3 regions of the Rahnella variigena genome follow, and region 2 is predicted to be linked to each of the others. Evidence: predicted binding sites of a transcription regulator. Region 2 holds the regulator's gene; each other region holds the start of a gene.
What was found. The regulator Fur, encoded in region 2, represses iron uptake genes when iron is present. The targets are predictions, from matches to a motif close to ATAATAATGAGAACNACTATCAA.
Positions count from the first base shown of each region.

Region 1 (4,349 bases), 1.7 Mb from region 2:
TTCGATGATTTCACTGTTGGCTTCTTTGCCGGTGATCAGCACATCGATTTGCTCGGTGCGGCTGAACAGCATACCTGCACGTTGGCCGATTTTGCTGCTGTCGACCAGTGCCGCCAGTTTTCCGACATAATTCAGCATCTTCTGCTCGGCCATCGCCGTCAGCATGTCGGTTTTATACAGGCCGTCAGTGGTCAGTCCTGCGCCGCTGGTGAACATCCAGTGCCCGGCATACAGGCTGGCGTCGCCGTCCTGTGGCGCCAGGGTAATTGACTGACTTTTATTGTACTGACCGCCCATGATCACCACGCTGTCGTGTTCCTGCTCAATCAGATAATTGGCCAGCGGCAGATAATTGGTGATGACCTGAATGTCTTTCCCGCACATTTCGCGCCCCAGCAAAAACGCCGTCGACCCGCAGTTAATCACCACACTTTCACCCGGCTGGCACAGTCCGGCAGCCGCTTTGGCGATGCGCATTTTCTCATTGAGATTGTGCGTCTGATGGATGTTCAGCGGCGTCCAGTTCTGACGCGGCTGATTCACGGCTTCCGCCCCATTACGCACTTTACGCAGTTTGCCCAGTTCGTTGAGCTTGGTGATGTCACGACGCGCCGTAGCGGGTGAAATATCAAACTGATCAATCACATCAGCGACGGAAATCTGCCCCTGACGTTGCAGCAGATCGAGAATAGCATTGTGGCGTTGTGGCTCAGTCATGGTGGCTCCGGGCAAAATCGTTAAATGATTATTCCATGATTATAAACGAGCAGTAATGCGAAATGCATTGTTTATGAAGACGCAAATTAATCGGCCTCAATCAATACCCTAAATAATTCGAGTTGCAGCAAGGCGACAAGCTCAGGAAGCCCCGGGAGCTTAGTTAACTAAGTGACCGGGGGGAGTGAGCGCAGTCAACGCATCTGCAACTTGAAGTATGACGGGTATTTATAAGAAGGATTTAAACGGCAGGTCGGTTTCTGTCGTAAAGCAGTCGTCAAAGCCACGCGGATAGTGATACTCGAAGTTATCCTTATCATCCGGATACGTGAATTTACCGCCAACCTGCCAGATAAACGGTTTGAAGCCGTATTTCAGGCGATCTTTTTTCATCTCCCACAGCACACGGATTTCCTGCGGATCGGCCTGGAAATTCGACCAGATGTCGTGGTGGAACGGAATAACGACTTTGGTGTTCAGGGATTCCGCCATGCGCAGCATATCCACGCTGGTCATTTTGTCGGTCACGCCGCGCGGGTTCTCGCCATAAGAGCCGAGCGCCACGTCAATCTGATACTCGTTGCCGTGTTTGGCGTAGTAGTTGGAATAGTGCGAATCGCCGCTGTGATACAGGTTTCCGCCCGGCGTTTTGAACAGATAATTCACCGCACGCTGATCCATCATATCCGGCAATACGCCGGCGGCTTTCTGGTTTGCGGGCAGGGTAATCAGCACCGTGCGGTCGAAGGAATCCAGAGCGTGAATTTCCACGTCTTTGATCCGTATCACTTTGCCCGGCGTCATCACGATACAGCGGCTGGCAGGCACGCCCCAGCTCATCCACAAATCCACGCAGGTTTGCGGGCCGATGAACGGGACTTCAGAAGAACAGTTTTGCATGACAGCGGCGGCCACGTTCACATCGATATGATCGTTATGATCGTGGGTGGACAACACCGCGTCGATCTCCCTGATCGCAAAGGGATCGAGAACGAACGGCGTGGTGCGCAGATTCGGCTGGAGCTTCTTCACACCGGCCATGCGCTGCATCTGGTGGCCGGTTTTCATCAGCGGACTGCTGTGATTCTGCTTGCCCACGCCGCACCATAAATCGACGCAGATATTGGCTCCACCCTCAGACTTCAGCCAGATCCCCGTACAGCCCAGCCACCACATGGCGAAGGTGCCCGGCGCGACCTTTTCCTGCTCGATTTCTTCGTTTAACCAGGTGCCCCATTCCGGAAAAGTGCTGAGGATCCAGGACTCGCGGCTGATCGTTTCTACTTTGCTCATGGTATTCCCTCATCTGAGTTGGCTTTGAAGTAGCGTCATAATGAATCATTTAATGATTATATATGATTTGTTTGTGAGAAAGTTATCATCGAAAACTCATCATGACAATGATTTTCAGGATGTGTTTCTCAGCGGGGATAGCGACAGGAGGGGATGAAGATGTATGGATTTAGCAGGATATCCGTTTTTGTTTAAATGCTTATCGTATTGAAATGCATAATAAATATAAGAATTTTCATTGCGGTGGCAATGACACATCATGACGATATCTTGCGAGACTGCTCACAAATAATCATTATGAATCTTTATCTGATTCGATGTGAGCATTAGAGTGCATCTGTCCCTCACTGTTTAGCGCGGAGTTTGCTATACAAACGTGCTGAAGAGATCAAACAAGGTCAGACGGAGAGTCTTATGGAATTCCTCTACACCATCTTCACCGTATTTTTTAATCAGGTTATGACCAACGCGCCGTTGCTGTTGGGGCTTGTGACCATGCTCGGTTACATCCTGCTCAGGAAGAGCGCGACGGTGATCATCAAGGGCACCATCAAAACCATTATCGGCTTTATGTTACTGCAGGCAGGATCCGGCATTCTGACCGGTACCTTTAAACCGGTGGTGGCAAAACTTTCAGAAGTGTATGGCATTAACGGCGCAATATCAGACACCTATGCGTCGATGATGGCCACGGTTGAGCGCATGGGCGAGGCCTACAGCTGGGTCGGATATGCGGTGCTGATCGCGCTGGCGCTGAATATTCTGATGGTGGTGTTCCGCCGCATTACCGGCATTCGCACCATCATGCTGACCGGCCACATTATGTTTCAGCAGGCGGGGCTGATTGCGGTGTTCTTCTTCATCATGGGCTACCCGATGTGGACGACCATCTGGTCAACCGCAATTCTGGTGTCGCTGTACTGGGGAATCACCTCGAACATGATGTACAAACCGACGCAGGCCGTGACCGAAAACAGCGGCTTCTCGATTGGTCATCAGCAGCAATTCGCCTCGTGGATTGCCTGTAAGGTCGCGCCGTATCTCGGTAAAAAAGAAGACAGTGTAGAAAACCTTAAACTGCCGGGCTGGCTGAATATCTTCCACGACAATATCGTCTCTACTGCCATCGTGATGACCGTATTCTTCGGCATTATTCTGTGCTCTTTTGGCCTCGATACGCTGCAACAAATGGCCGGAAAAACTCACTGGACGATTTACATCCTGCAAACCGGTCTGATGTTTGCGGTGGCGATTTTCATCATCATTCAGGGCGTGCGCATGTTCGTCGCTGAACTGACCGAAGCCTTTAACGGCATCTCCCAGCGATTAATTCCCGGTGCCGTTCTGGCCATCGACTGCGCGGCTATCTACAGCTTTGCGCCGAACGCCGTGGTCTGGGGCTTTATGTGGGGCACCATCGGCCAGCTGATTGCCGTCGCCATTCTGTTTGGCATGGGCTCTTCCATCATGATCATTCCCGGCTTTATCCCGATGTTCTTCTCCAACGCTACCATCGGCGTGTTTGCCAACCACTTCGGTGGCTGGCGCGCGGCGCTGAAAATCTGTCTGGTGATGGGAATGATCGAAATCTTCGGCTGCGTCTGGGCCATCAAACTCACCGGTCTGAGCGCCTGGATGGGCATGGCCGACTGGTCAATTCTGGCACCGCCAATGATGCAGGGCTTCTTCAGCCTCGGCATGGCCTTTATGGGCGTCATCGCGGTCATCGCATTGCTTTACATGTTCTTCGCCGGTCGCACCTTGCGTGCTGAAGAAGATGCTGAAAAACAAACGCTTAATCAGTCCGTTTCTCACTAATGACTTCTCATAAATGATTTATCACCAAACAAAGAGGTTCTCATGACAGTACGAATTCTGGCGGTATGCGGTTGCGGGCAGGGCAGTTCGATGATCATGAAGATGAAAATCGGCCAGTTCCTGACCCAGGAAGGCGTGGATCACACCATGAACAGCTGCGCGGTGGGGGAATACAAATCTGAGCTGAGCGGCGCCGACATTATTGTCGCCTCCACACACGTGGCGGATGAAATCACCGTCAGTGGCAACAAATACGTGGTCGGCGTGCGCAACATGCTGTCGGCGGCGGACTTCGGTCCGAAAGTGATGGAAGTGATTAACGCGCACTTTTCCGCTGACCTGAAAAAGTAAGGAGCGATGTATGAAACTGCGAGATTCGCTGGCTGAAAACAACTCGATTCGCCTTAACGCAGAAGCAGAAACCTGGCAGGACGCCGTGAAAATTGGCGTCGATATGCTGGTGGAAGCCGGTGTGGTCGAGCCGCGTTATTACCAGGCGATTCTGGATGGCGTGAAACAGT
Region 1 covers NZ_NSDJ01000001.1:446,473-450,821, reverse strand. Annotated here, with positions in the region: gene ulaR (HTH-type transcriptional regulator UlaR) at 1-717, opposite strand, end outside; gene ulaG (L-ascorbate 6-phosphate lactonase) at 946-2,010, opposite strand; gene ulaA (PTS ascorbate transporter subunit IIC) at 2,425-3,828, shown strand; gene ulaB (PTS ascorbate transporter subunit IIB) at 3,871-4,179, shown strand; gene ulaC (PTS ascorbate transporter subunit IIA) at 4,190-4,349, shown strand, end outside.
Region 1: ulaG (L-ascorbate 6-phosphate lactonase) is a predicted target of Fur. The motif match lies at 2,227-2,249, and genes of this name have one in related genera.

Region 2 (4,349 bases):
GAAACGTTTAAATGAACGCTTAAAACTATCAATTCACTGATTATGTTATTTATTTTAGTTACTCCTCCGCTTAACTCTTTCCTATGGCATTTTGTTACACTTTTTCATCTTTATGTGCACTTTGTCATACTTCAGCGATCAATGAGTAATTACTCATTGATAATTCGCGTCGCGAAAAATACTCTTGAACGTGATTTAACCGGTTACGCCTTTGGCGGCCGCTTTTAATACCCGTTTGGGTTTTGTTGGTATTTTTTAGTCAAAGATGAGGAATTTCTATGCACAAGCACCTTAACAGGGGCAGGGGATCGGCTTACCTGAAACCTGCACTATATTCTCTTGCCGGCACCTTATTGGGTGGCGGAATGATGTTTTCTGAAGATGCCAAAGCGGCAGGTTTTATTGATGATTCGACGCTGACCGGCGGTGTGTATTACTGGCAGCGTGAGCGTGACCGCAAGGACATGGATCCGGCGAGCGACAACTACAAAGACTACACAACCAACCTTTCACATTCTACCGCTAACCTGAATCTCGATTTTTCTTCCGGCTATGCCTGGGACATGTTTGGTATTGATATCGCAGCCTTTACGGCGATAGAAATGGCCGAAAGCAGCGAAAGCGGACATCCCAACGAAATCGCTTTCTCCAACAGCAACCGTGCTTACGACGAAGATTACTCCGGCGATAAAAGTGGGGTCAGCCTGTACAAAGCCGCCGGTAAATTTAAATACGGCGGATTCTGGGGGCATGCCGGTTACATCCAGCCAACGGGCCAGACACTGATTGCACCGCACTGGAGCTTCATGCCGGGAACTTACCGCGGTGCGGAAGCGGGCTACAAGCACGATTTCGGTGATCCGGGAGAGTTGAGTTTCTCCTACATGTGGGCGGATGAATATAAATCTCCGTGGCATCTGGAAATGGATGATTTCCGCCAGAACGATAAGAAAACGGGCGTTTCATACATCCACTCTCTTGGAGCGAAATACGACTTCAAAAACGACTTTGTGCTGGAAGGCGCTTTTGGTCAGGCTGAAAGTTACGTCGATCAGTATTTTGCCAAAGCGTCTTACAAAATCGATCTGATGGGCAATCCGCTGACCACCAGCTACCAGTTCTACGGTGCGGAAGATCGCATCAGCAATAAGAACGATCCGAACAGCTTGTATGACGGGATGGCCTGGTTGCAGGCGCTGACTTTCGGTTACACCACCGGTCAGTTTAACTGGCGGCTGGAAGGTACGATGGTCAAAGCGGAAGGTAATCAGGGCTACTTCCTGCAACGTATGACCCCGACGTATTCCTCCTCCAACGGTCGTCTTGACGTGTGGTGGGATAACCGTTCGGACTTCAACGCCAACGGCGAGAAAGCGGTGTACGCCGGCGTACTTTACGATCTGGCGAAATGGGATCTGCCGGGCTTTGCCGTCGGGGGTTCTTACGTTTACGCGTGGGACGCCAAACCGAGTACCAACGCCGCTTATGACCAGAGCCAGCGTCTGAAAGAGAGCGCCTGGAGCCTGGATGCGCTTTACACCATTCAGGAAGGCCGCGCGAAGGGGACACTGTTCAAACTGCATTACACCCAGTACGACAACCACTCGGATATTCCGAGCTGGGGCGGGGGTTACGGCAACATATTCCAGGATGAAAAAGACGTGAAATTCATCGTTATTGCTCCATTCACTATTTTCTGAGGTCGTTATGTCGATGAATAAATTACTGATGATGGCGGTATCGGCTGTTCTGCTGGCAGGCTGTGCGCCTACCGCCGATCAGGCACAGATTTCGCAAACGCGTGAAGACTACCGCACCTGTATTAACTCTTCAGAAGGTAATCCGGACAAACTGGCGACCTGTCAGGTGTTGCTGAACAAGCTGAAACAGGAAAAAGCACACCAGAAATTTGCGGAACAGGAAACAGTTCGCGTGCTGGATTACCAGCGCTGTCTGACGGCGCGCAAAACCGGTGATGGTCAGGCATATGCGGCGGATTGCGGTAAAATCTGGCAGGAAATCACATCCAATAACGCGCCTGCAATGGCGAACTAATAGCAGATTTTTGTAAAAGCCTTAGCTGGCAAAAACATCATTATCAAAAGCGAAACCCCGGCTTGCCGGGGTTTTTTACGTCGGCAAGCGGCGTCTGTGTTCGGGGTGAAGCACAGGCATAAAAAAACCGCTTTCCAGCGGTTAGTTTATTTAGAACATTTGCGACAATCGAAGCTGTGCAAATTAATGCGCAGGTTTGTCATTGTGCAAAGATTCATCTTCACGGCAGTCGCCTGCTTCACAGTGACCGTACAGGTACAGACTGTGGTTGGTCAGTTTGATGCCATGTTTTTTAGCAATCTCACGCTGACGACCTTCAATATATTCGTCACGGAATTCAATCACACGACCGCAATCCAGGCAGATCAGGTGATCGTGGTGATGTTGCTGAGTCAGTTCGAATACGGACTTGCCGCCTTCGAAGTTATGACGGGTGACGATACCAGCATCATCAAACTGGTTCAGAACACGGTATACCGTGGCCAGACCAATTTCTTCGCCCATATCAATCAGTTGCTTGTACAGATCTTCCGCACTAACGTGATGACCTTCCGGCGCTTGCAGCACTTCCAGGATTTTGAGGCGCGGAAGCGTGACTTTTAAGCCGGCTTTCTTCAGTGCGGTGTTGTTGTCAGTCATGCGGATTCAGTCCTGTTACTATGTGCTAATCAAGTTGAGGCATGCAGCCTGTGGCATCGGCGGCACAAAATTGTTCGTTTACTGTTCTTCGTTTAAGGGAAGTGTGCCCATTCTCGTAAACGACAGCCTGTTAATAAAGATCACAAATTGCCTGTCACACTAATAATGCAACGACTTGATCGATAGAAAAAACAGATGAACTCAGTGTACCTTGATACGACCGAAAGTTACAATTTTGTAGCGGTTAAATTGTTAATTTCAGTAATAGTTTGGCCCTTCAATTGTAGAATAAATCCTCAGGGCCAACAGGGTTTTAGCCGATAATTTCTGAAAGGCTGAGTTCTTCTGTGATCTGTTTCACCCACGCATCAACACGTTCAGCGGTCAGTTCCGGCTGACGGTCTTCGTCAATTGCCAGTCCGATGAAGTGCTTATCATCTGCCAGGCCTTTGGATGCTTCAAAGTGGTAACCTTCAGTTGGCCAGTGTCCGACAATCACTGCGCCGCGTGGCTCAATGATATCGCGCACGGTACCCAGTGCATCGCAGAAATACTCGGCATAGTCTTCCTGATCGCCGCAGCCAAACAGGGCAACCAGCTTACCTTCGAAATCTATCTCTTCGAGCGACGGGAAAAAGTCATCCCAGTCACACTGCGCTTCACCGTAATACCAGGTTGGAATTCCGATCAGCAAAATATCGAATTTTTCCAGATCCTCTTTGCTGCTCTTCGCAATGTCATGCACCTCAGCCACATCTTTACCCAATTGTTTCTGGATCATTTTAGCGATGTTTTCGGTGTTACCTGTATCGGATCCAAAGAAGATACCTACAACGGCCATAAGATTATCTAACCTCTTGTTCTAAATGAAGTGCCCTGCATTGCAGGCAATAATAGCGAAGATGATAACAAACTCGCGAGGCGGAGAATATGCTTCTGCTCGCCTTCTTAACTGGGGAATAAGTTTATCGGGCAATATTTTAAAGTGTTATCGCCATCGTGTGCTTATCAACCACAGGGTTCCTGAGGTCATAAGCAAAGTGAAGAAATAAACCGGCTCCTTCCTTAAGTTTACGCATGTCCCGCCGATAGATGATGCGAGAGCAATCTCAACATAATAAAGAAATCGATGCCCGGAGAGGTGTTCAAACATGTCCGGGGGCGTAAGCCTGCTGGTTACCTGTTTTGATTCTCCGCATCCCCGTCAATCCTCAGACCAGAAACAGTCCTGTTTCGAGAGAGGCATATCGTGCAGTTTTTAAAAAATATTACCATCAGGGCCGCTTTATTAACCATTCTTGGCATCTTCTGCGTGATGTGGGCCGGTGTTTCCCTTTATACCGTCACATCACTTGGCACATTAACGCAAAATACCAGGAACAGTACCGAACTGGTCAACAACATGACGCTGATCAGCAAAGGTAACGATCAGTATTTCCGTACCGTGACGCGTCTGAGTCGTGCGGTTGCACAGCTTCAGGCTGACCCGTCAAAGGGCCCTGAAATTTTTGACAGCGCCAAACAATCTCTTGATGGACTGACTCAGGCGCTGGCTGATTTTAAATCAGTACCCCATCCGGGCCTGGAAGAATCAGCCATTCAGGAACTGCAGACCAGCTGGGAAAACCTGCTGACACAGGGCGTTACGCCGTTAT
Region 2 covers NZ_NSDJ01000001.1:2,102,344-2,106,692, forward strand. Annotated here, with positions in the region: gene chiP (chitoporin ChiP) at 279-1,700, shown strand; gene chiQ (ChiQ/YbfN family lipoprotein) at 1,714-2,055, shown strand; gene fur (ferric iron uptake transcriptional regulator) at 2,239-2,694, opposite strand; gene fldA (flavodoxin FldA) at 3,008-3,535, opposite strand; gene CKQ54_RS09700 (methyl-accepting chemotaxis protein) at 3,944-4,349, shown strand, end outside.

Region 3 (4,349 bases), 2.0 Mb from region 2:
TCCAGTCGATGGTGGACGATATCCTCACCGTTGCACAATTCCATCTTGAGCGCCTGAACCGCCGTCAGCGCGAAACCTGTCCGGCGTCTGATCTGGTCGTGGGTACGCAATGTGGCGGCAGCGACGCCTTCTCCGGCGTGACGGCTAACCCGGCAGTCGGTTACGCATCAGACCTGCTGGTGCGCTGCGGTGCAACCGTAATGTTCTCGGAAGTGACTGAAGTGCGCGACGCCATCCACTTACTGACGCCGCGCGCTGCGGATGTCGAAGTGGGTAAACGCCTGCTGGAAGAAATGGCCTGGTACGATGATTATCTGTCGATGGGACAAACCGACCGCAGCGCCAACCCGTCTCCGGGTAACAAAAAAGGCGGTCTGGCCAACGTGGTGGAAAAAGCGCTCGGCTCGATTGCAAAATCTGGCACCAGCGCAATTTCAGAAGTATTGTCTCCGGGTCAGCGTCCGACCAAAAAAGGCCTGATCTACGCTGCCACGCCTGCCAGTGATTTTGTCTGCGGAACACAGCAACTGGCATCCGGGATTACCGTGCAGGTCTTTACCACCGGACGCGGTACGCCTTACGGCCTGCTGGCGGTGCCGGTGATTAAAATGGCGACCCGCACCACGCTGGCTAACCGCTGGCACGATCTGATGGACATCAACGCCGGTACGATTGCGACCGGCGACGCGACTATCGAAGATGTGGGCTGGGAGTTGTTCCACTTCATTCTCGATATCGCCAGCGGGCGCAAGAAAACCTGGTCAGACACCTGGGGCATCCATAATGCGCTGGCGGTGTTTAACCCGGCGCCGGTGACCTGAGTTTCGGTTTTACAGATAAACGAAAGGCCAGCATCGCTGGCCTTTTTTGTGCGTCTGATCGGGAGGAAAACTTACTGCGCCGCAGCGGTACCGGTTTGTTCAGCGCCAACCAGTCCGACTTTCAGGTAACCGGCTTTACGCAGGTTATCCATCACTTTCATCAGCGTTTCGTAATCCACTGTCTTATCCGCACGGAAGAAAATCGTGCTCTGCTTATTGCCCTGAGTACGTTGATCCAGCATCGAGGTCAGATTATCGCTGTTGACCGGCGTGTCGCCGAGGAACAGCTGTTTGTCTGCTTTCACCGACAGGAAGATCGGTTTCTCCGGACGCGGCTGCTGTTTCGCCGTAGAGGCGGGTAAATCAACCCGCACATCCACGGTCGCCAGCGGCGCGGCCACCATGAAGATGATCAGCAATACCAGCATGACGTCGATGAAAGGCGTGACGTTGATGTCATGCATTTCACCGCTTTCGTCGATATCGTCGTTTAACCGAATAGCCATAATCTGTTCTTACCCTACGCGTAACTGACCTGTCTGACCGCGTGGCGCATCGCCTTTGCTGGCAGCCAGATCCAAATCACGACCCTGCAACAGAATAATCTGCGCCGCTACATCGCCAACCTGATGACGGTAAGAGGTAATGGTACGGGCGAAAATATTGTAGATAACTACGGCAGGAATCGCTGCAACCAGACCGACAGCGGTCGCCAGCAAGGCTTCTGCGATGCCCGGTGCCACGACAGCCAGGTTAGTGGTTTGCGTTTGCGCGATACCGATGAAGCTGTTCATGATGCCCCACACAGTACCGAAAAGGCCGACGAACGGAGAGATTGCCCCGATAGTCGCCAGAATACCGTTGCCACGGCCCATGTAACGACCGGCAGCGCTGACGCGGCGCTCAAGGCGGAAACCAGTACGCTCTTTAATCCCGTTGTTGTCGGTGGAACCTGCTGACAGCTCGAGCTCATTCTGTGCATCGCGGATCATCTGCGCGCTGATGCTGCTGGCGGCGAAGCTTTCTGCCTGTTCAGCGGCCTCATCCAGTGTACGGACAGAAGACAGCGCATCAAATTCGCGGCGCATACGGCGTTTGCCAGTGAACACTTCAGCACCTTTGCTGAACAGCAACGCCCAGGTGACGACAGAGGCCAGCAGCAGGCCAATCATGACGGTTTTCACCACCGCATCAGCGTGATGATACATGCCCATAACAGACAAATCGGTAGGAATAACAGGCGTCGCTTCGGTCGGGGCCGGTTGCATTACCGGTGCTGGCGTTGCATCACTGGTCGCCGGTGCAGGGGCATCCGCCGCTGCCGGTTGAGATGCTGCAGAATTGACGGCTTGTCCAGCCGGCGTCGCAGGTGCAGCCATCGCGTTGCCGCTTAAGCCAGCAACCAACATCAACGACATCAGTAATGAGGTCGCCTCTTTCATCTTATTGCGAGCCGTTTTCACGCGTCGCCTCCAGCCAGAATCAGTGTGTAGAAGGAATGAATAACGCCGAATGATATCAAAGAAAAAGGCCTAATTGATAGTCGTTCTCATTATTATTTACATTGTCGCGCCTGGAGGCTGGCGTGTCATTGACAGACGACAAGGTTTTTCGTGTTTGCACAAGGGATGAACAATTTAACCTGCGTCACAGTTTCTATAAAAATCACGCGGTAAATCAATCACCTGAGCATCACTATCTAAGTCAAAACAACGTTTTAAATATTAAGTAACACCTTTTTACATTTGTTGCGAGTTTGTGATAACGCTCAAATACCGCGCAGTAAAAAATAGGATAAGGTGCTTACTCAGGCGAAGACCGCATACCGGCACGTCTTGTATCCCTATAATTTAAAAGCTTATTTACACCTATTTCATAATGAACAGGCCGGACCTTCCGTTGGCTCTGATCAACACTTGCTCTCATTTATCTTTCCCTTACTGAGTACCCTGGAGACAAACTGATGAAAATGCAAAAAGCACTTCTCAGCCTTTGCCTGAGTTCCGCGACCCTCTTATTTACCGCGGGTGTATCCGCACAAACGCTGAAGGCCGCCGATGTGCATCCGCAAGGCTATCCGAACGTCGTCGCCGTTCAGCACATGGGCGAAAAGCTGCAAAAGCAAACGGACGGACGCCTCGAAATCAAAACGTTCCCGGGCGGTGTTCTGGGGGATGAAAAGCAGGAAATTGAACAGGCACAGCTTGGCGCGCTGGATATTATCCGCGTATCGATGACGCCGGTTGCCTCGATTTTACCGGAGATAAACGTCTTCACCCTGCCCTATATATTCCGCGATGAAGACCACATGCACAAAGTGCTCGACGGTCAGATTGGCAAAGAAATCGGCGACAAAATCACCAACAATCCGAACTCCCGTCTGGTGTTCCTCGGCTGGATGGACGGCGGCACGCGCAACCTGATCACCAAAGAGCCGGTGGTGAAACCGGAAGATTTGCACGGCATGAAAATCCGCGTACAAGGCAGCCCGATTGCACTGGCGACGCTGAAAGCCATGGGCGCAAACCCGGTGGCGATGGGCGTCAGTGAAGTGTTCAGCGGCATGCAGACCGGGGTTATCGACGGTACCGAAAACAACCCACCGACGTTTGTCGCCCACAACTATCTGCCGGTGGTAAAAAACTACACCTACAGCCGTCACTTCATCATTCCGGAGCTGTTCCTGTATTCAAAAGTGAAATGGGACAAACTGAAACCGGAAGACCAGCAGTTAATCCTCAAACTGGCGAAGGAAGCACAGGACGAGCAACGCGAACTGTGGAAAGCCTATAACGAGAAAGCGCTGGCAACGATGAAAGCAGGCGGCGTGAAATTCCAGGAGATCGACCCTGCGACTTATGTCAAAGCCACGCAATCCGTGCGCGATGAATTCGGCAAAGACCATCAGGAACTGATGCAGCAAATCGCTGACGTTCAGTAAACCCTGACTCCGGCAGCCTGCGGGCTGCCTCTTTATGATCTTTCGCCGGGGGATTTATGGTCTCGAGTTATCACACCCTGATGGACATTCTTTACCGCTGCGCGATGTGGCTCGCCGGTATTGCGTTACTGCTGATGGTCGCGGTGATCCCGGTTGGGATCTTCGCCCGCTACGTGATGAACAGCGCCCTGTCGTGGCCGGAGCCGATTGCGATTATGTGCATGGTGACGTTCACCTTTATCGGTGCCGCCGTCAGTTACCGCGCCGGTTCGCACATTGTGGTGGCGATGGTCACCGACCGTCTGCCGCCTGCGCTGAAAAAATTCTCCGCCCTGCTGGCTGACCTGATGATGCTGGCGATCAGCGTGTTTATTTTCTGGTACAGCCTGCAATTGTGCAGCGAACTCTGGCAACAGCCGGTGGCGGAATTCCCGCTGCTGACCGCCGGACAGACCTATCTGCCGTTGCCCATAGGTTCTGCGCTGACGCTGTTATTCATCATTGAGCAGATCGTTGCCGGCCCGCAGCACCAGCGGCCTGTAGTGATGCTGGGCAATTCTGACGCCTGACCGGAGCCTGTTATGGAT
Region 3 covers NZ_NSDJ01000001.1:65,065-69,413, forward strand. Annotated here, with positions in the region: gene garD (galactarate dehydratase) at 1-821, shown strand, start outside; gene exbD (TonB system transport protein ExbD) at 893-1,327, opposite strand; gene exbB (tol-pal system-associated acyl-CoA thioesterase) at 1,337-2,263, opposite strand; gene CKQ54_RS00310 (TRAP transporter substrate-binding protein) at 2,785-3,762, shown strand; gene CKQ54_RS00315 (TRAP transporter small permease) at 3,819-4,331, shown strand; gene CKQ54_RS00320 (TRAP transporter large permease) at 4,344-4,349, shown strand, end outside.
Region 3: exbB (tol-pal system-associated acyl-CoA thioesterase) is a predicted target of Fur. The motif match lies at 2,358-2,380, and genes of this name have one in related genera.